DNA from 2 places in the Lysinibacillus sp. NPDC097214 genome. Region 1 is predicted to be linked to the other one. Evidence: predicted binding sites of a transcription regulator. Region 1 holds the regulator's gene; the other holds the start of a gene.
What was found. The regulator CtsR, encoded in region 1, represses protease genes until heat stress. The targets are predictions, from matches to a motif close to ATGGTCAATAAAGGTCAAACA.

Region 1 (11,698 bases):
AACTGTAAATCTACTCCTAAACGAACATTGGATAGACAGGTAGCAGCTTCCTCACTCGTTAAAATCCTGGCATATGTTAACGTACCTAAAGCACGGTACACACGGTCTTCTAGAGCAAGCTCTGCTTTTTCCATTAACTTGCTTCTTGCATGCCGTTCTTTTTGAATTATTTTTTCAGCGACACTTTGGATGTCCGCTAAAATGTCATCCTCTGTTTTTCCTAGTGTAATCTGATTTGACACTTGGTAAACGTTACCTATATTTTCGCTACCTTCTCCATATATTCCTCTTACCGTCATTCCTAATCGTGTCATTGCATTAATGATTTGATTCATCTGACCCGTGAGTGTAAGGGCTGGCAGGTGCATCATGACAGATGCTCGCAAACCAGTACCAATATTTGTCGGGCAACTTGTTAAATAACCAAATGTATCTCGGAATGCATAAGGCAAAGCTTTCTCTAAGGTACGATCAATTTTATTGGCCTGCTCGTATGCCTGTAGAAGTTGAAAACTCGCTGTCATACATTGAATGCGTAAATGGTCTTCTTCGTTCACCATAATGCTAATTGATTCGTCATCCGATAAGAGCATGGAGCCAACTTCCTCTTTTTTTGCAAGCTGAGGACTAATTAAATGTTTTTCTACAAGTATTTGACGTTGTAAAGGCGTTAAATCTTTAATAGCAAAATATGAATAATTTTCTTGAAGTTCTGTACTGTCCTTTATCGCATGTGTAACTGCCTGTTCTACATGTAATGCTTCATCCTCTGTAAAGGCTAATGGAAAACGATAACCATCTAAATTTCGAGCAAGGCGGATGCGTGTACTAATGACAATATCTGAATAATCGTCCTCCACACTCATCCATATTGGTGTAGCACGCTCTAAAAACGATTCAATCATCACGACACATCACCACCTTCAAATTGTACCTGCTTCTCAAGTTCCTTTGCTTCATCGCGAAGCTTAGCTGCCTCTTCAAATTGTTCTTTATCTACAGCAAGCTTCATACGTTTACGAATATCCTCAATTTGCTTTTTGATGACATAAACATTGCTTCGAGCACCGGGCATTTTCCCTATATGTTGAGGACCAGCCTGTATACGGTTAAAGAGCTTCGGTAAGTGCTCGCTAAAGGTGTCATAGCAGCTAGGGCATCCAAATTTACCTTCTTTTAAAAACTGTTTATACGTAAATCCACATTGTGGGCATGTTTGCGGTTGTGGCGGTGCTTGCTGCTTTTCACCCACTTTTTGTTGCTGCCATGTAGGTGAGCCAAACCAATTGGATAATAGCTGTTGAATAGATACTGGCTCTTGCTTAAATTCAGCATGAAATGGATGGAACTGCGAGGCGCAGACGTCACAATAATGATGCTCCACCTTTTGACCACTTTGAACTTGTGTTACAGTAACTGTCGCATTACGCTGCTTACAATGTTCGCAAATCATTTCCATCACCTCTTTTACTTTTGCTGTTCATATTTAATCGTTGTTAGCATCGCTCGTAAAATTTTTGCTCGAATATGATCCCGTAATGGGAGTTGCAAATCGATAGTTGAGCGATCAACTGCTGCTAATATTATTTTCGCTTCTCGCCTTGAAATTACCTGCTCATCAATTAGTCGATAAACTAAATCTTCTGCCATTATTTGCGATGCCCCACCTTCTATTTGCCTGAGGACATCATCGATTAGATCAATTTGTGAATTCGCGCGGACACGTAAAATTCGAATGTATCCACCACCACCACGTTTGCTTTCAACAAGGTAACCTCGTTCGGCAGTAAATCTTGTATTAATTACATAATTTATTTGTGAGGGCACGCACTGAAATTTATCTGCGATTTCACTACGTTTTATTTCAATATGCCCCTCTCCACCTAATTCAAGTACTTGCTTTAAGTAGCCTTCTATGATGTCTGATATATTACGCATTTTAGGAATACACCTCGCTTACTACACTGACTTTGACTATCTTTGACTTTCTTTGAGTATATTATACAAAACGCTTGAAAATAATTGCAATTATTTCGCACACAGAAAAAATCCGCCGAGTGCTTTAGCTATAAGATACCCTTATCAGCAAAAGAAAAAACGCAAGCATATGCAATTAGCATATACTTGCGTCTATAAAAATTATACCCAACGACCAACAATTGGATAACGCCAAGGCTCATCAGATAAAGCCTTCACAATACCGATAATTGGCGCAATAAAATAGATAATCCCGAAAACAATTAAGAACGGTATACCAATGAGCAGGAAGCTTAAAATACCCGAAATTGTAAGTAATACCACCATCACAACTTGGAACAATAAGGCCTGCACAGAAATGCTCTTTACCTCTTCTTCCGAACTAATTAAGAAAAATATTATAGGTACTAACCATGGCGCAAAAAATGCACTTGCGTGTATGATTACCTTAGACCATTTAGTTTCCATTTATATCAACCCTTCCATATAATTTTTTTATTTTATGTACTATCTTTTACGGAACTACGCCTTAAATAGTTTCAACTTTGAATTGGATTTATAAAATTTTTTGAAAGGCATGTGATACTTGATGGAATTTAATAACACACTTGCAAATGAATATGAAAAAGGTATTCGTCGCACGCTACCTAGCTACGATGCCATGCTGCGCTTAACACAAACCTTTTATCAATCTGCATTACCTGAGAACGCTGAATTTTTAGTAGTTGGCTCCGGAAGCGGTAATGAAATTTTACAGCTCGCTGAGAAAAGACCTCATTGGTCATTTGTTGGTATCGATCCGTCAGAAGCGATGCTACAAATAGCTGGCGAACGTTTAAAATCTCTACCTAATAATATTTCTTTATATCAAGGAACTATACTGGATACAAAGTTACCTTCAGTAAAATTTGATGCAGCCAGCTGTGTACTAGTGCTTCATTTTATACAAGATGACCAAGAGAAGCTTGCAACATTAAAAAAAACAGCAAATAATTTAAAGCCTGGTGCTCCATTTGTGCTCGTCTCAAAATACGGGCAGCCGGGTACCTTAGAAACCGAGCTACAATTTGATTTATGGCGTGCTTATTGGCTACAGCATACAAAGCTATCACCATCAGACGTAGCGGAAATGGAGAAATCCATACGTTCTCTTTCATTTATGCGTGAAGAAGACATTTTATCACTATTACAGCAGGCAGGCTTTACAAAACCATCTAGATTCTTTGCCACTACTTTATTTGGCGGTTGGATATGTTATAAAGAAAACGTATAAAATCATTTAGGATAGAATTAAAAGAATTGAGGTGAATGCTGTGATACGCACTATTGGAATTACAAAAGATCAAAAACTTATAAAGGAATTTCCGCTTGAAGATATACACAAAAACGAATTTGAATGGTACTGGGTCGATTTTAATTGTCCGACCGATGAGGAAGAACAACTGTTAGATACATTTTTCCATTTCCACCCACTCGCTATAGAAGATTGTTTAATGCGTTTACAGCGGCCAAAGCTCGATTTTTATGATGATTTCCATTTCTTTGTTATTCAAAGGATGAACGAAGAATTAACAGCTGAGGAAGTAAATATTTTTGTTTCTAATAAATTCATTGTCACATTCCACAAAAATGGAGCACCGGAAATAGATCGAGTACAAATGATGTTAGAAAAACAGCCGAAAAATTGGGAACGTGGCACAGTATATTTAACGTACCAGGTAATCGATAAAATTGTTGATAACTATTTCCCACTTGTTTATAAAATTGAGGATCATTTAAATACACTTGAAGATGAGCTTACCTATCAAAGTAACCCCAATGCTATGAAAATTGTATTTGAATTCCGTAGTGATTTGCTCGATTTAAGGCGCACCATTTTACCAATGCGTGATTTATTATATCGTATCCTTAACTCTTATCGATTTTCACTAAAAAAATCAGAACGAGCTTATTTCGGAGATATTTACGACCATCTGCTAAAACTCACCGAAATGATCGAATCTAATCGCGAGCTCACTGCTGATATGCGTGATAGCTATATGGCGATGAGCTCTACTCGCATGAATGGCATTATGATGACCTTAACAATTGTTTCAACAATCTTTATTCCCCTAACATTTATTGCCGGTGTTTATGGAATGAATTTTGACCATATGCCCGAGCTACATGGGAAGTATAGCTACTTTATCGTACTCGGAATTATGATTTTTATCGCATTATTTATGCTGGCAATCTTTAAACTTAAAGGCTGGTTCAATTTATTTAAAACTTAAAAGTCATCGTTTATCCTTGGATATAACGTCACAACCCGAACCACAGGACCGGAGTGACAAGTAGATTGAAACCAAGCCCGGAAAAAGCGTCTCTTAGCTTGGAAATCAACCATTTATTCTTTTGTCGACATGCTAAAGGCACCTTAGAGATTTTTCTAAGGTGCCTTTCACTGTTAGTAAGGACCGCGATCATCAATTTTATTTTCACCTTGCTGTGGAAATAAAAAGTATGCAAGTACCCCAGATACTAATGTTGCACAGATAGTAATTAATAGTTGATCTAAGTCTGGTACTTCTGCATAGTAGTTTCTTAACATGTACACCGACCCTATTGCTACAATTACCATAACCGGAATGACAAATTTGAAACGTTTCTTCTCCATATAATACCTCCTCAAAACTATTGTTACGTTCAAGCTAAACAGTTCGTATTTTACAGGTTTCCTATTTCAAATTCAATTTACCTATTACCTTTTTAGTAGTCTATTTCATGACTTTTCATCGACAATCATCTATTAATTGATAAAAAAATATAGAAATAAACTAAAATTTCAACCAAATATAGTACAAAAAATAGTAGAATATATTAAATACTATATATTCCGCAAATTAACAACCCAAGTAATTTAATAGGTATTTAGTTTACTATTTTATACATAATACGGACCTAAGAAATGGAGCAAACAACGATGAGTTGGTTTACAAAAAAGAACGATTCTAGCTACTCAATTACATTAGTACCTGAAAATTATAAGAGCGATGTACAATTGGATGTATCAAACTATCCAAACCTTCAAAAACAGTTACAGCTTTTAGATTTAACAATTGAGGATTTAGCCATCATTAAACAACTACAGCCTTTAGCTAAGGATTTAGTTCCTAAAATGGTGGATCAATTTTATGCAGCCATTAGTTTGAGCCAAGATTTGTTAGAAATTATAAACAGAACGTCACAAATCGAGCGTTTAAAAGTTACTTTACATAAACATTTGAGTGATATTTTTGAAAGTCGTATTAATGACTCTTATATTAATGAACGAAAGGCAATTGCCGAAACTCATGTTCGAATTGGTCTACAATCGAAGTGGTATATCGCCTCATTCCAATCATTAACAACGACCTTTACACGCTTTACAAATGAGTTAGATGTATCGAAAGATGATGCAATCCGTGCAATCAATGCCTTTTGCAAAATCATTAACTTCGAGCAGCAGCTTGTAATCGAAGCCTATGAAAAAGAAGAGGAACGCATTCGTGCAGTAGACGGTGAAACAAAACATGCACTTGTTACGACCATTCAAAAAACGGCAGAGGAACTTAATGCGATTAGTGAAGAAACAGCAGCTTCTTTATTAGTCATTTCCTCTCAAACAGATGATATCGCAGTAGCTACAAAGCAAGGTTTAACCTTCGTTGCTGATACACAGGAAAAATCCAGACGTGGACAGCAGCAGCTGCAAGATCAAAATGATTTAATACAGGTAATTTTACAAAGTGTAAACAGTCTCGATGTTACGATGAACCAGTTACGCACATCTTCTCAAAAAATATCGGAAATTGTAGGACTGGTGACAGGAATTGCCGATCAAACGAACTTATTAGCACTGAATGCTTCTATCGAGGCAGCCCGAGCAGGTGAACATGGTAAAGGCTTTGCTGTTGTTGCAGAGGAAGTTCGTAAGCTTGCTGAAGAAACAAAAAATGCGGTACAAAATGTTTCTCATCTCATTAAAGAAACAGAAAGTAATATTACAACAATGTCGACTTCGGTTATTAACGTTGATCAAAAGATTCAACATAGCGTAGATACGCAAAACAGTTTATCTAAATCGTTTAATGATATCGCCGATGCTGTTTCTGGGATTCAACAGCAGTATGTAAATACATCAAGAGATATTTCAGCCATCTCTAATTTGATTACTGAACTGTCACAAGGCGCTACACTTGTTTCTTCTTCTTCCGATTCACTTATTAACGTGGTAAATGAATTACAAATGTAAGTACGAAAAAGGGAAACTGACAGCATACGTCAATTTCCCTTTTTATTTTTAATGCGGTAACGCACGTTTTTGTTTACGATGTTCGCGTCTTGCTGGGCCCGTTTCAAACAGACGTTTTTCTGCATCTGTTTCAGGATAAATTGCTGGAACTGGCTTAGGTTTACCTTCATCATCTACTGCAACCATCGTTACAAAGGATTCCGTCGTTAATTTCTCCTCACCAGTTTCAATGTTTCGTGAAATAACTCGAACATAAACTTCCATTGAAGAACGTCCAGTTGACGAAACAATACTTTCAATTTCTAAAACAGCCCCTACATGTGCTGGCGATAAAAAATCAACCGAATCAATAGATGCTGTGACTACAAGCCCTTTTGCATGCTTCATTGCTGTAATAGCAGCAATTTCATCAATATAAGCTAACACTCTTCCACCAAAAATGGAGTTGTGATTATTTGTATCTGGCGGTAGTACGAGACGCGTTTGAACAGTACGTGACTGGCCCATCGGTATTGCGTTGTTTGACATAATTCTTGCAACTTCCCTTCATGAATGTTCTTTCGTCATCGTATCGCAGAACAAGGGTTGATGCAAATTAGAACGATTTTTTCATTGTAATAAATTTCATATCTGTCATTTCCTCGATTGCCCACTTAATGCCCTCACGTCCGTAGCCACTCATTTTTATGCCACCGTATGGCATATTATCAACCCTGAATGTCGGAATATCATTAATCATAACAGCACCGGCCTGTAATTCATCCGCTGCGTGTAATGCATCTTGTAATACATTCGTATATATTCCAGCATTTAAGCCAAGTTCCGACTCATTCACTAGTCGAATAGCGTCATCTAATGTTTCATATGAAACAATTGAGACGATTGGCGCGAATGTTTCCTGACAAACAATTTTCATATCCGCCGTCACATTCGTCATTACAGTCGGCGTTAAAGTACGTTCCGTAAATGTTCCTCCCGTAGCAACTACCGCCCCTTGTGACTTGGCTTCCTCAATCCATTGACGAATACGTTCAACTTCTTTTGGGTTAATCATTGCACTAACATCGGTAGTTGTATCTAGTGGATCACCTACCACTAATTTCTCTGTCTCAGCTACAAACGCCTTTGTAAATTCATCCACAATAGATGTGTGTACATAAATTCGTTGTAAGGAGATACAAACTTGTCCAGCAAAATTAAAGGCACCACTGACACAACGCGAAATAATTTTATCAATTGGTGTCGATGGCTCGACAATTACTGCCGCATTGGAACCAAGTTCTAAAGTGACTTTACGCAAACCTACTTTTTCTTTAATACCCAATCCAACCTTACCGCTTCCCGTGAATGTCACCTTTTTCACAAGCGGGTGAGTCACAAGTGTATCACTTAGCTCCCCACCGCTACCTGTAATAATTTGAAGCGCACCATTAGGTAGACCTGCTTGCTGGAAAATCTCCGCCATCACGATAGAACTTAATGGCGTTTGCGTCGCTGGCTTTAATACAACCGTATTTCCAACTGCAAAGGCAGGACCTAATTTATGTGCCACTAAATTAAAAGGAAAATTAAAGGGTGTAATCGCTGAAATTACACCTAGAGGTTCTCGCTTTGTCCAGCCAATACGATCTCCTGCCCCAGGTGCAGCATCCATCGGTACCGTTTCACCCTTTGCTTGCTTAGCTCCCTCTGCAGCAAATTGATAGGTTGCTATTGTGCGTTCTATTTCAGTTAAACCTGCTGATAATGGTTTACCTGCCTCTAAGGCCAAAACTTCAGCTAATTCCTCTTTACGTTGGCGCATTATGTCGACCACTTTATACAATATTTCGGCACGTTCGTAGGCTGTTGTCTTTTTAAACGTTTGGAATGTCTCCTGCGCACCTTCTATTGCTTGTTCAACGTCAGAATTTGACGCCTTAGCTACCTTTGCAATAACCTCACCACTATAAGGTGATTTCAATTCATATGTTTCTTTTGCGTTCTGCCATTCGCCATTCATCCAAAGTTTTGTTTCCTTCATCCTTCAAATGCACCTCCAAATATCAAGTTCTTCTTTATTTTATCACGAAGAACTCGATGCTACAGCAGCTGCACTAACTGCCGCGAACATTGCTGCCTGCTGTGCTTGAATTAACAATTCAATGGATGACATGATTGACATTGATAAGGATTGTTGTACATTCGCCATATTATAAATAGCAATTTGTGTGGCCATAAATAACACGAATTCACGATGCCATTTTAAAAGTTTCATATCCTTTAACTCATGATATACATCAACAATCTGTTGAAGCTGTACTTGATTCACTTCAAGGATTGCTAAAAAGCCCAGTAATGGATAGTGCATCGTCTTGACCTTTACATCTTGATTTTTTAGTGTGTCACGGATCGTTACAACATTAGGCACTAGCTTATTATCATATTGAGGTGATAAGAAAGTCAGTACTTGCGATAGCCATTGAAGCTCATTACCTGCATTAAAATTATACGTACGTAATTCTTTATAATAACGATTCATTGTTTCTGCACGTAGCTCAACGTCGTCAGATGGGCTACTTAACAATACTGCATAGGGAATATCATCGTATGACGTCAAAAATCGATGGTGCTTGCGGATTGCATCAAATAATGCGCGTGCTACCTGTGCATGTGCACGCTTCTCACTTTCCTCTTCCGTTAAAAACTGTGCACCAATAAAACTAAAATTTCCGCTTCTGAATTTTACCTCTTTCATTATACTAACGTTTGTCAGTAAATTTTTTATTGCCTGTTCTGTATCCTCTTGCTCCATCAAATTTGCAGCAATACTATAACCTACCGTTGTTCTTAACGGAGATGACCATGACGTTTGCTTTTTCATTTCTAGTAATACTTTTTTATATTTAACGGAATCAAAAGGTTTTCCGGATGCCACATATTTGCTTGCGATTGCCAACACAATTTTACGATCAACCGTCCGACCAACAGCCTTCGAGACATCCTCCACCGTATTTGTAAACTGATTTTCAATCATAACAAAGTCCATGTTTAACACGCTCCTTTTTCCATATTTACGTAACATATTGTCGAAAAGATTCATTCTGTTTTTTAACAATGAACATAAAAAAACAGCGGCAATAGTTTTGCCGCTGTCCTAAAGTATACTTAATTAAGCCTTTTTACGTAAATTTGCTTATCACAACATTGCTTGTTCGGTGCACTTAAATTAACCCTAATTCTTTTAATTCTTCTGCGGAAAAGGCTCTTGATCTTGTTAAAAACCGCTTACCTTCAACGCCTTCTAGTGAAAACATACCACCTCTACCATCGACAACGTCCAAGATTATTTGTGTATGCTTCCAATAGTCATATTGATTTTTATGCATGTAGAAGGGAGTACCACCAATCTCTCCAAGGCAAACATCCTGATCACCTAATAGTAAGTCTCCCTCTGGATAACACATCGGCGAGGAGCCATCACAGCATCCACCTGATTGATGAAACATAATGGGTCCATGCTTTTCTTTCAATAATTCGATTAGTGCTAGCGCTTCTTCTGTTGCTAAAACACGCACGACCACGCTCATGCACCTCCCTACTAATTAGAAGAAACCAAGTTTGTTTTCGCTGTAGCTAACTAATAAGTTTTTCGTTTGCTGATAATGCGCTAACATCATCTTATGGTTCTCACGGCCAACACCTGACATTTTATAACCACCGAACGCTGCATGTGCAGGATAAGCATGGTAGCAGTTTGTCCAAACACGTCCTGCTTGAATACCACGACCGAAGCGATAAGCTGTATTCATATCACGTGTCCATACACCTGCACCTAAACCGTACAATGTGTCATTTGCAATTTCTAATGCTTCCTCTTTTGTCTTAAATGTTGTTACAGCAACAACTGGCCCAAAAATTTCTTCTTGGAAAATGCGCATTTTATTATGTCCTTTGAAGACAGTTGGCTTAATGTAGTAACCATTTTCAAAACCTGATCCTACATTATTTTTCTCTCCTCCAATTAGACATTCTGCACCTTCTTGCTTACCAATATCTAAGTAAGAAAGGATTTTTTCCATTTGCTCACTCGAAGCCTGCGCCCCCATCATCGTATTCGGATCAAGTGGATTCCCAACTTTAATCGCTTCAACACGCTGTAGGACGCGTTCCATAAATTTATCGTAAATAGATTCTTGGATTATTGCACGAGAAGGACATGTACATACTTCACCTTGGTTTAGAGCGAATAATACAAAGCCCTCAACTGCTTTATCTAAAAAGGCATCATCTTCGTCCATAATATCCTCAAAGAAGATGTTTGGCGACTTGCCTCCCAATTCTAATGTAACCGGAATAAGGTTTTGTGAAGCATACTGCATAATTAAGCGACCAGTCGTTGTTTCACCAGTAAAAGCAATTTTACCGATGCGCGGATTCGATGCTAGTGGCTTCCCTGCCTCTAAACCAAAGCCATTGACAACATTCAGTACACCTGATGGCAATAAATCTTCTATTAATTCAATGAGCACCATAATCGAAGCTGGCGTTTGTTCTGCAGGTTTCAATACTACACAGTTTCCAGCTGCAAGTGCAGGTGCTAGCTTCCAAACGGCCATTAATAACGGGAAATTCCAAGGGATAATTTGACCTACTACCCCAATCGGCTCATGGAAATGATAAGCGACTGTATCATTATCGATTTGGCTTACCGCGCCTTCTTGTGCACGTAAAGCCCCCGCAAAATAACGGAAATGATCAATGGCAAGAGGGATATCTGCATTTAATGTCTCACGTACCGCTTTTCCGTTGTCCCATGTTTCGGCAACGGCTAGCTTTTCTAAGTTTTGTTCTATGCGGTCCGCAATTTTAAGTAAAATGTTTGCACGTTCTGTTGGAGATGTTTTGCCCCATTCTTCTTTTGCGGCATGTGCTGCATCAATTGCAAGTTCAATATCCTCAGCAGTAGAACGAGCTAATTGTGTAAAAACTTGTCCAGTAACAGGTGTAACATTATCAAAGTATTGTCCTTTCACTGGAGGTGTCCATTCCCCACCAATGTAATTTTCATATTTCTCTTTGAATTGAACTACCGATCCTTCAGTGTTTGGAAATGCATAAACCATTTTACTTCTCCCCTTTACACAAAATAATGAGAAAATAATCTACAAAAATCGTCATTTTCATCGAAATAACGATATTTTCATAGAAACCCTCTTACTCAATATATTGTCAGAAACGAAAAATAATTTCAACTTTTTTAAATTTTTTTAGATTATTACTAAAATCTATTCTTGAATCAATTATGCCTCGGCATAATTGTTGCTGTCGCTTCGCTTTCGCACAGATAAACAATGCGTCCGGAATCGGCTTTGCGCTAGACCTGCAAAGTGGCTTATATTTGCTAGAAAAGCTTCTAGGATTCACGGTGTGACCAACTATAATGTATACTTAAAAATAATATAAATG
Region 2 (11,698 bases), on a different contig from region 1:
TAAATTTATAAACATAAATGTCTGTATCCATAAATAATTCTGACTCATCAATGTCACCAAATTGAGTTAGTTGACTAAGAAGATCCTCTCCAACGTCCTCGAATGGAGCAAACATATCTTTGTGTTCATCAAAATGCGAAGAACCATCTAAGGTTTCACCGTCTTTTAAAATATGTGCACGTGTGACAATGATCTCTAAGCCTACTTCAGAAGCATTGATATGAATCCAAATTGGACCTTCTACATCAAAATAATCCTCCGTGTTTACTTCATCAATCATATCCCAAAAAAGTTGTTCACCCTTTGCTCGATTGTACCAAATTTCTTCACGACTATAGCCGCGATCCTCTATATCATTGTACGTAATAAAGAGCTTGAGTGTATTTTCGTTTACACGTTCGATGTCCACTAGACCTCATCTCCCTTCACTGTCATTTGTCGAAAAACAGTTTTGTTTCATTAGTATGCTATTATTCATTGTTTTTAACCTCATACTTCATTTTTGTTTTTCAACCTTTGACCACACTACAGTAAACCCATCGAGCAACCGAAATCAAAAAATTAATGTCCACAGTTGTCTCTAATTATATTGTATGCTGTTCTGTCATAAAATGAAAAGGATATACACCGTTTCACAGAAGATATTTGAATTATTGAAATTGTAGTAAACTATTAAGCTAAAATCAAGTTTAACATACTTTACCGAATATATATGACTTTTCCCTATTATTTATTATACTTTATATAGAAGGTTTTGCATAAATAAAACACAAAAAAATAGATGTCACAATATGCTTGTTGCATATGTAACATCTAATACTTATTCTATGCTGAATACGGCGAAATTAGTTCACCATACGCTGTGCTTCTTGCAGTTGATAAGCACGAACCTTTCGAGGTAGGAAACGGCGAATTTCATCTTCGTTGTAGCCGACCTGTAAACGTTTTTCATCTAAAATAATGGGACGACGTAATAAACCTGGATACTCTTGAATTAATTCATATAAACGTTGCAATGGCAAGCTTTCAACATCAACATTTAATTTCTGGAAAATTTTTGATCGAGTTGAAATGATTTCATCCGTACCATCTTCTGTCATACGTAAAATTTCTTTAATTTCACTAATGCTTAATGGTTCAGAAAATATATTACGTTCTGTATATGGGATTTCATGCTCCTCTAACCATGCTTTAGCTTTTCGGCAAGACGTACAACTCGGTGATGTAAATAAAGTTACTATCATACTGACACATCCTTTCCTTTTAATCATTATCTATAAACTAGTGTGTTAAATTAGAATTAATGTAATGTAAATATACATACCATTATACAGTACTCTGTGATGTTTGAATATAGTTCCAATAAAAAAAGAATGACCATTTCACACGAAATTTTCTTTCTCTTCACACAAACTTCAAAGTAGTTACTTCTTGGGATGTCTAATGAACTACTAATAATATGCCCATTCGCAGAGCATTTTAAACATCCACTGTTCGATTGTTTTTGTTCTCATTTAAAAATTTTAAACGAGAATATTGTTGATTCTGCGTGTACAATATAGACGTATATTTACTAATATCGGTTGCATTTCCAAATAAATAGATTGTTACCATAACGTGTGGTTGATTTCCGTTCCGACTAGGCGCTTTGTAGCTGCCGCTTTGCTTTCGCTACAGAAAACATTTGTTGTTGCTGCCGCTTCGCTTTCGCACAGAGCAAAGCTTCCTGGGGGCGTCCGATGAGCCGCTTGGGCCAACAGATGTTTTCTGCGCGAAAGCGTAGTGCTAACGTAGCGGCAGCAGAGGGTTTTGTTTGTGCGAAAGCGCAGCGACAGCAACAGCACCGATGTTGGTCACGAAGGCGTTATCACAGGATGTGATGGTTTTAGCCTTCGTTCCTCTATTGCTAATCCCCAAGGAGTCACCCAGTCGGAACGAAGATCAACTTATGTATATGGTATGTGTTTTAACAAATGTCATCCGTAACTTTTTGTGATGAGCCACACCTAAATATTATTTAGGATATCGCTATAATGCCTTTCGCGTTCGACAGAAACCATTTATTGCCACACTGAAATAAAAAAGCAGCAAAAGTAGCATATAATTTTTTTCCGTGAAAGAACACCGCCAAAAGTCTGACTTTACACACTTGCTTTTCACCGAGACTTTATAATATAATTTTTTGCAATAAATCAATTATGTCTTTGGTGAATTCACCTCGCCATCCATACAGATGGCAGACAGTTATTGAGCTAAAAAACGCTGACGAAGAGTAGTACATTTGCCTTTACACGTTAAGAGAGTCTGTGGTTGCTGCAAACAGATCGTGTAAGCATTTGGAATGGACTTCCGAGTTAGCTTTGTGAACGTCTTAGTTTCTTACTTAAGTCTATTAGCAAAGCTCGTCCCTTCACGTTACGAAGAAGAGTGGCCGTTATAGGCAAGCTGGGTGGTACCGCGGATTCAAACATCATTCGTCCCTTCATTAGAAAACTAATGAGGACGCATGATGTTTTTTATTTTGGTACTTATGTAAAAACGACGTCTAAGGGACGAAATTCAAGGAGGAAATGACAATGACAACTATTTTTTCAGGCGTACAGCCAACGGGTATTGTAACTTTAGGGAACTATTTAGGTGCATTTAAGCAATTCCCTGCATTACAAGATGAAGGAGATGCTGTTTATTGTATCGTCGATCAGCATGCAATAACAGTGGCTCAAGATCCAAAAGAATTACGTCAAAATATTCGCAACCTAGCAGCTACGTATATTGCTACTGGCATCGATCCTAAAAAATCTACATTATTTATTCAATCAGAAGTGCCAGCTCATGCTCAGGCAGGCTGGATGTTACAATGTGTTGCATCGATTGGTGAGCTTGAACGTATGACACAATTTAAGGATAAATCTCACGGTAAGGAAAGCGTATCTGCCGCTCTTTTAACATATCCACCATTGATGGCAGCAGATATCCTTTTGTATAACACAAACATTGTTCCTGTCGGTGATGATCAGAAGCAGCACATTGAGCTTACTCGTGATCTAGCAGAGCGTTTTAACAAACGTTATGGTGACGTTTTAACGATTCCTGAAATTCAATTACCAAAAGCAGGAGCTCGTATCAAATCACTACAAGAGCCTACAAAGAAAATGAGTAAATCTGATCCAAATACGAAAGCAACTATCAAGCTTTTAGATTCAGCGAAAGAAATTGAGAAAAAAATTAAGTCCGCTGTTACTGACTCTGATGGTATTGTGGCATTTGATGTGGAAAATAAACCTGGTGTTTCTAATTTACTAACAATCGAATCTGCCATTTCAGGCGTATCTATTGACGATCTTGTAAAAAAATACGAAGGCGTTGGCTATGGTGGTTTCAAACAAGGTGTTGCAGCAACAGTTATTGATCACCTGACACCAATTCAAGAGAAATTCTATAACTTAGTTGAATCATCAGAATTAGACATCATTTTAGATGAAGGTGCTGAAAAGGCAAATGCTATTGCTAGCGCTACATTAAAACGCATGGAAGTAGCAATGGGTCTTGGTCGTGCACGTCGCTAAGACAAAAGATTTATCATGAAATGAAGAAATGCTGTACCTTTGTTGAAATTTTTTGTAAGAGCTTGGCCAAAAAAAGAGTAATCTAAGCATTACATCTTATCTTTGTTTATAGTTTTATCATAACCAAGATCAAACACAACAGCACATAACACAATGGCTGCTCCAATTGCCACATAAAACGCCGTTGTTTGTGCCATGAATTTAAAAACAACTATCCAGGTATATCCGAGTGTCCGATAATTCAAATACAAGATGAGATTCCCAACGGAGAGAATTAATAAACCGTAGCTCATTAAAAATAAAAAGAGTCGGAACAAGATAACGGCATCCTTTCTATTTCTTCTTAATTATCATCTATTCATAAAACTATAAAAAAAGACGTCAGCCACGTAAATTAGGCTGACGTTTTTTTTGACAGAATAAACTTATAGCAGTGAAGCGATTGTACACCCTTTATTATTGCTGCTGAGTGGTTGATTGGAGTGGAGGCTGGGCAACTCCTTGGGGATCAGCGTCACAGATGGGACCCTGCAGCGCAGCGAAGCGGCTCATCGGACGCCCCCAGGAAGCTTTGCTCTGTGCGAAAGCGAAGCGGCAGCAACAAAGCGCCCAGTCGGAACGGAAATCAACCACTCGTTTTGCAAAAGAGCCTTACTTTATTTACTATAATGACACCTTAATTAACCGCCCATAAAAGCCCGTTTGGTGGTGAACACTAAAAATCAGTGGGAGATGAAGCTCCCACTGATTAAAGTTTTACTTTATTATTCCTCGATTTTTTTGAATAGTAGACTAGCGTTGTGTCCACCAAACCCAAGTGAGTTACTCATTGCATATTGAATATCTGCTTTTCGAGCTTCATTCGGCACATAATCCAAATCACATTCTGGATCTGCGTCTGTTAAATTAATTGTCGGTGGCAAAATGCCTTCTTTAAGTGCTAACGCTGTGAAAATAGCTTCAACACCACCAGCTGCACCTAATAAGTGACCTGTCATTGATTTTGTAGAACTCATTGCAAGCTTATAGGCATGTTCACCAAAAACAGTTTTTACTGCCTGTGTTTCAAATAAATCATTGTATGGTGTACTTGTTCCATGTGCGTTAATATAGTCAACTTGTGAAGCTTCTACACCGCCATCAGTTAATGCTTGCATCATTGCACGAGAAGCACCTTCTCCTTCTGGAGCTGGAGCTGTAATATGATGTGCATCTCCTGTTGCACCATAGCCAAGTACTTCTGCATAAATTTTTGCACCGCGTGCTTTTGCGTGCTCATACTCTTCCAAAATAACAATACCCGCACCTTCACCGATAATGAAACCATCGCGATTTTTATCGAATGGGCGGCAAGCTGTTTCTGGATCTGTATTTAAAGATAAAGCAGTATTTGCGCAGAAACCTGCTACTGCCATCGTAACGATTGGTGACTCAGCACCACCAGAAATCATCACATCTGCATCGCCACGTTCAATTACTTTAAAAGCATCCCCAATAGAGTTTGTACCTGAAGCACAAGCAGTTACTGAACAAGAGTTAATGCCCTTTGCCCCAAAGTGAATCGACACTTGGCCTGAAGCCATATCTGGAATCATCATTGGAATAAAGAATGGACTTACTCTTCTTGCTCCACGCTCTTGGAAAGTTAAAAATTGTTGTTCATATGTTTCCATCCCACCGATTCCAGAGCCAATCCAAACACCTGCACGTGGTGCTAGCTCTTCATCGATTGTTAATCGTGCATCTTCCATCGCCATGATGGATGCTGCTAAAGCATACTGTGTAAAGCGATCCATTTTACGAGCTTCTTTACGTTCGATATACTTTTCTATATTAAAATCTTTCACTTCAGCAGCAATTTTTGCTGCGAAAAGATCTTTATTTAAACGCGTTAATTCGCCAACGCCAGATTTTCCAGCTTTAATGTTAGTCCATGTTTCTTCGATGCTATTTCCTAGTGGTGTAACTGCGCCAATTCCTGTAATTACTACTCGTCGTTTACTCATTGTATTACTCCCCTCAAGCATTTTTCGTTATTATTTTCCCCATCTTATTGTAACGGCACCCCATGTTAAGCCCCCGCCAAATCCAACAAGTACTAATATATCATCATCTTTTATCTTACCTGCTTCAAGCTCATCTACCAAGGAAATACCAATAGATGCTGCCGACGTATTCCCATATTTGTGAATCGTTTTTGACATTTTTTCCGGTGGTAACTCTAGACGCTCACGAGCTGATTCCATAATTCGAATATTCGCCTGATGCGGCACTAAAAAATCTACGTCTTCTTTTGTTAAACCTGCTTTTTCTAAAACGTTCATTGCAGATTCACCCATTTGACGAACGGCAAATTTAAATACTTCACGGCCATTCATAGCAATTGTATCTTGCTGTGTTAAATACAAATTCTTTCCACCCGTACCGTCAGCACCAAGTTCAAATGATAAAATACCTCTACCTTCTGATACTGGACCAACAATCGCCGCACTTGCACCGTCACCGAATAACACAGCGGTATTACGATCTTCCCAGTCAAGTACTTTCGACAGCTTTTCAACACCTACTACTAAGACATATTTATAAGCATTTGATTCTACAAACTGCTTTGCCGTCACTAAACTATATATAAACCCTGCACAAGCTGCCGCTTGGTCCATCGCTGCTGCATTAACTGCTCCAATTTGCTCCTGAACCATACATGCGACACTTGGAAAATTTTGATCTTGTGTTACTGTCGCTACAAGGATTAAGCCTATTTCCTCTGGTGAAATTCCCGCTTTTTCAATAGCCTCTTTTGCTGCAGCTACTGCTAAATCTGAGGTTTCCTGATCATCAGCAGCAAAATGACGTTGCTCAATCCCTGTGCGAGTTCGAATCCATTCATCCGAAGTATCCATTATTTTTTCTAAATCAAAATTTGTAACGACCTTCTCCGGAACGTATTTGGCAATTCCTAAAATACCAGCGTTCATTTAGCAACCCCTCTGCTTTCTTACTATCAATTATTAGTAACTGGTCATAATTATAACTCATAATTAAGGAGAGGTGCAAGATGAATTAATTTTAACGTCTTAAAACTAGTAGTATCAAGGGTCTTCAATCAACTTATATACATGGCAAACGATTTAACAAATGTCATCTACAACTTTTAGAGCTGATGCAGGAAAAAGCGTATTTTGGGGGATAAGTGAGGCTGAAAATTTAATAATGACGGTTAATGAAAAAAAGCTGCAAATAGATCTGCAGCTTTAGCCTAACAATTGCTAACATATATTATCAACAACGTAAAAGTCGATATCGTAAAAAGATGAAAGGTGACTCTCGCATGAATCTACGCATATCCAAACTATTCTCTAATAGGTCGTTAAGGATCACATTTTCTTTGGAACCCATAGTGCTCTGAAGAAATCGCTTGATGGGTTGCAACACAGAAGGTTTCAAACGACGTGTTGTGCGTCTCTTTTTGTTAGGTTTGCTACCGTAGTTGTTCCAACGTAATGGCAGACGCTTTAATCGTCTGGTGCTGCGGTGGTGTTTTTGGTTCAATAAACAACGTTGAGTAATACGCATCCGCAATGGTAATCAAGTAAATTACAAAAAGTAATTGTTTCATTCAATGGTTCAAAAATTCATTTCTCCCTTTTTTTCAGTTCTATCAATTAGAATTGTCTATTTATAATACGAATGGTACGTAAAAAAGTTTCAAATTAAAAATGACCAACACATCACAGATAAGCCACCTCAGTATGAGATAGCATCACTCTATAAAATCATACCTGCCAACAATAATTAAAAATCATGTTTCCACATTAATGTAGAAGCTAAGAAAAGATTCACTTTCGGAAACAGTAGAAATCGAAAATAGATATGAACCAATCGAGTATTTTACCATCCAAAATGTTCTCAATTGATGATATCGTTGTGACAAAATCGCCATGTTTCACAGAAAAGGTTCTTTTTTTTTCGATTTATGTTATGATATGATAATGATATAAAAAAGTTCGGTTGAGGTGAAATTAATGCGATATATCGTAACATTCATATGGTCATTCCTACTAGTTTCAATGTTAAACTACGTAGTAAGCTCTGTACTAGGTGTAGATTTTGATTTCGAAACTGCTATTGTCACATCAGTTGTATTTACAATTCTTGTTTTCATTATCGGTGCAGTTATTCCAAACGAATCAACTCCAGAAGCTGCAGACAATCATTAATTCAACTAGAAAAAACCTGTTTCGCTCAATGCGGAACAGGTTTTTTTTGTTATTTTTCAACGACACATTGACCATCATGCATTCTAATGTGCAATGTTTCTCCTGGTAATACCTCACCTCGAAGCAATTCTTTTGCAACCGCAGTTTCAATATAACGTTGCACGAAGCGTTTTAATGGTCTTGCGCCGAACTGAGCATCTGCTCCTTGTTCTACAACCCAATCAACTACATTTTGTTCTACTAGTAAAGTAATGTCTTGCTCTGCAACTCGTTTGACAAGCTGTTCGATATATTTCCATGCAATGGCTGTAAAATGCTCATCTGTTAGTGCATGGAACATAATAATATCATCCATACGATTTAATAGCTCTGGTTTAAAATGTTGACGTAGTGCAGCCATCACTAAATCTTCAACAGCAGCATCGTCTTCTTTTGCTTCCATTAAATAGCTTGAGCCAATATTAGAAGTTAAAATGACCACTGCATTCGTAAAGTTAACCATACGCCCTTGACTATCAGTGATGCGCCCATCATCTAAAATTTGTAGTAAAATATTCGCTACATCAGGATGGGCCTTTTCAATTTCATCTAATAATACAACTGAATATGGATTGCGGCGAACAGCTTCTGTTAATTGCCCACCTTCCTCATAGCCAACATAGCCTGGAGGTGCCCCTACAAGACGTGATACGCTATGTTTCTCCATATACTCACTCATATCAATGCGAATAAAATGATCCTCAGAATCAAACAACTGTGCAGCTAGTGCCTTCGCAAGCTCTGTTTTACCAACACCTGTTGGACCAAGGAATAAAAAGCTACCAATTGGTCGATGCGGATCCTTGATACCTGCTCGAGCACGCCATACCGCTTCTGTAACAAGCTGTACAGCATTATCTTGTCCAATTACACGCTCATGCAATGTATCTTTTAAGCGCAGTAATTTTTCACGCTCACCTTCTACTAATTTCGTCACTGGTATTCCTGTCCAGCGCGAAACGATTGATGCGATTTCATCAGCTGTTACCTCTTCACGTAAAATTCGTGATTCCGTACCATTCTCTAATTGTTTTTCCATCTCTTGAATTTCCTTTTCAAGTGTAGGAATTTTCCCATGACGTAGCTCAGCTGCTTTATTTAAATCATATTTACTTTCTGCTTCATCTAAGTCACGGCGGTATTTATCAAGTTTTTCACGCTTTTTCTGAATGCCATGTAACGCTTCTTTTTCGGTTTCCCATTGTTTACGCATGCCCTCAGAGGATTCTTTGAGCTTTGTTAATTCCTCACTGAGTTGCTCTAGACGCTTTTTACTTGCCTCGTCTTTTTCTTTACGCAATGCTTGCTCCTCAATTTCGAGCTGCATAATACGGCGCGTTACCGCATCCAATTCCTGTGGCATGGAATCAATTTCTGTTCGAATCATCGCACATGCTTCATCGATTAAATCGATCGCCTTATCTGGTAGGAAACGCTCTGTAATATAGCGATTGGAAAGCTCTGCTGCCGCTACAATCGCACGGTCATGAATACGTACTGCATGATGTAATTCAAAACGCTCTTTCAAGCCTCGTAATATGGAAACTGTATCTTCAATAGATGGCTCTCGTACAAGCACCTGCTGGAAACGACGCTCTAAAGCAGGATCTTTTTCAATATACATACGGTATTCATCTAATGTTGTAGCCCCAATACAATGTAGCTCACCTCGTGCAAGCATTGGCTTTAGCATATTCCCAGCGTCCATTGCACCATCCGTTTTACCTGCCCCAACAATTGTATGAATTTCATCGATAAATAAAATAATGCGCCCCTCTGATTCTTTTACTTCTTTTAATACACCTTTTAAACGCTCTTCAAATTGACCACGATAACTAGCACCTGCTATTAAGGCACTCATATCCAACTCATACAGTATGCAGTCCTTTAACCCTTCAGGAACATCGCCCTTTACTATACGTTGGGCTAATCCTTCTACAATAGCTGTTTTACCAACCCCCGGCTCACCTATTAAGACAGGGTTATTTTTCGTTTTGCGTGTTAAAATGCGAATGACATTACGAATTTCTTCATCACGGCCGATAACCGGGTCCATTTTACCGTTTTTTACTTCTTCTATTAAATTACGTCCGAATTGTTCTAATGGTTTTTTGTCATTTGTTTGTTGAAATTGCATATTTAGCACTCCTTTTCAATAATGTTAAGCGGAATCCCGTTTGCCATTCTATTTCGTAAAAAATGTTTGACCTTTTTTGACTAACTTTATTTTACAACATACGACAAACCTTAGCAAAGAATTAGCCCTAAAATTTCTTCACTTATATCTGGAAAATTACGTTATAATAAAACTATGTTGTTTCTTATATTTAGTAAATTGTTCACCTGATTTTGTAATAATTAAACAATTTTTACAAAAAGAAAGAGATGTGTTGAAGATATGGCTATTATGGATAATATACAAGAGAAATTTCACGATCTTTTTCAAAAGCACGGTGTTTTTATTAAAGTGAATAAGGATAGTAAAATTTTTTTAGAGGGCAAACGGGCGAACGAAATTTATTATATAAAAACAGGAGCTATCTCAATTAGTCAGGAAACCGAGAATGCGAAGGAATTAACCATTCGTATTTGTGGTCCTGATAGTATCATTGGAGAAAGCTCATTATTTTGTAACCTTACGTATAATTCGATGACTGCTAAAGTATTAGAGCCCTCCAGTTTATATGTTCTAAGCCGTGAATCATTGGAACTTTTACTAGTGGAACAACCTATTTTAATGGTGGAATATATGAAGTGGTTGCAAACAGAAAATTTAAAGCATCAAAGTCGTTTGCGCGATTTGATTTTAAATGGGAAAAAGGGCGCTTTATTTTCAACGCTTATCCGTCTTTCGAATACTTATGGGAAGCCTTTAGAAAATGGCACTATTTATATTGACTTCCCGTTAACAAATACAGAAATCGCTAATTTATGTGCGACGAGTCGAGAGATGATTAATCGCATGCTGAATGACTTAAAGAAGCACAATATTATATCTTTCGAAAAAGGTTACATAACCATTCACGATCTAAAATTTTTAAAGGATGAAATCGCCTGTGAGAATTGTCCGTTACAAATATGTCGTATTGATTAATAGGCTACATGTTAAATCCCCGCTTATGAGTTATAAGCGGGGATTTTATGTTCTATTATGATGGCACTTCTGCAAAGCGAGGGGGTGATTTCCGTTCCAGGCTACTCGCTTTCCTGTGGGCGAGCGTCGAGCCGCTTCCTCCGCTAAAGGAACTAAGGCTAAATGCGTCACTTCCTGTGACAATGCCTTCGTGACCAACATCCTGTTGGCCTCAGGGTCTCGCCTGTCTCGCTTTCCCACGGGAGTCAAGTAGCCTTCCACTCCAATCAGCGATACCGAAGAACTTTTATAAATTTTATGTATTTCAAAATTGGACACTATGACGACGCATCATAATTGAACAGAATAGACCTAAAACAGTGACGTAATTGTACATTGTCGTTGCTGTCTCAAGACGAAACTCTTTTGCTAAAGTTGCGTTTTATCACTTACATTAAAACGACATACCAGAGGATACATGCAATGTGAATCAGTTGATTGGAGTGGAGACTGGGCGACTCCTTGGGGATCAGCAATAGAGGAACGAAGGCTAAAACCATCACATCCTGTGATAACGCCTTCGTGACCAACATCATGTTGGCCCGAGACCCTGCAGCGCAGCGAAGCGGCTCATCGGACGCCCCCAGGAAAGCGCCCAGTCGGAACGGAAATCAACCTCTCGCTTTGCCAAATATCCTATTTTCAGATGCCATCTTAATTTGTTAATACACTAGTTTTTAGACAAAAAAAATCCCCGCTTACTGTTATAAGCAGGGATTTTTCATTGTGCTTTAAGTGGACTT

Region 2: a site for CtsR is predicted at 10,023-10,043, ahead of ACQKMI_RS15155 (ATP-dependent Clp protease ATP-binding subunit). Genes of this name have one in related genera too.

What each region holds. Positions count from the first base shown of each region.
Region 1 covers NZ_JBNNSS010000008.1:118,089-129,786, reverse strand. The annotation lists gene ACQKMI_RS18135 (protein arginine kinase) at 1-908, opposite strand, end outside; gene ACQKMI_RS18130 (UvrB/UvrC motif-containing protein) at 905-1,453, opposite strand; gene ACQKMI_RS18125 (CtsR family transcriptional regulator) at 1,468-1,938, opposite strand; gene ACQKMI_RS18120 (DUF4870 domain-containing protein) at 2,140-2,445, opposite strand; gene ACQKMI_RS18115 (class I SAM-dependent methyltransferase) at 2,567-3,250, shown strand; gene corA (magnesium/cobalt transporter CorA) at 3,291-4,250, shown strand; gene ACQKMI_RS18105 (hypothetical protein) at 4,424-4,633, opposite strand; gene ACQKMI_RS18100 (protoglobin domain-containing protein) at 4,940-6,250, shown strand; gene ACQKMI_RS18095 (acyl-CoA thioesterase) at 6,299-6,778, opposite strand; gene ACQKMI_RS18090 (aldehyde dehydrogenase family protein) at 6,846-8,273, opposite strand; gene ACQKMI_RS18085 (DUF4003 family protein) at 8,316-9,278, opposite strand; gene ACQKMI_RS18080 (DUF779 domain-containing protein) at 9,454-9,813, opposite strand; gene adh (aldehyde dehydrogenase) at 9,835-11,355, opposite strand.
Region 2 covers NZ_JBNNSS010000006.1:81,544-93,241, forward strand. The annotation lists gene mecA (adaptor protein MecA) at 1-409, opposite strand, end outside; gene spxA (transcriptional regulator SpxA) at 846-1,241, opposite strand; T-box leader at 2,254-2,485, shown strand; gene trpS (tryptophan--tRNA ligase) at 2,577-3,566, shown strand; gene fabF (beta-ketoacyl-ACP synthase II) at 4,331-5,572, opposite strand; gene ACQKMI_RS15145 (beta-ketoacyl-ACP synthase III) at 5,603-6,541, opposite strand; gene ACQKMI_RS15150 (YjzD family protein) at 7,589-7,783, shown strand; gene ACQKMI_RS15155 (ATP-dependent Clp protease ATP-binding subunit) at 7,833-9,959, opposite strand; gene ACQKMI_RS15160 (Crp/Fnr family transcriptional regulator) at 10,230-10,916, shown strand; gene ACQKMI_RS15165 (metal-sulfur cluster assembly factor) at 11,697-11,698, opposite strand, start outside.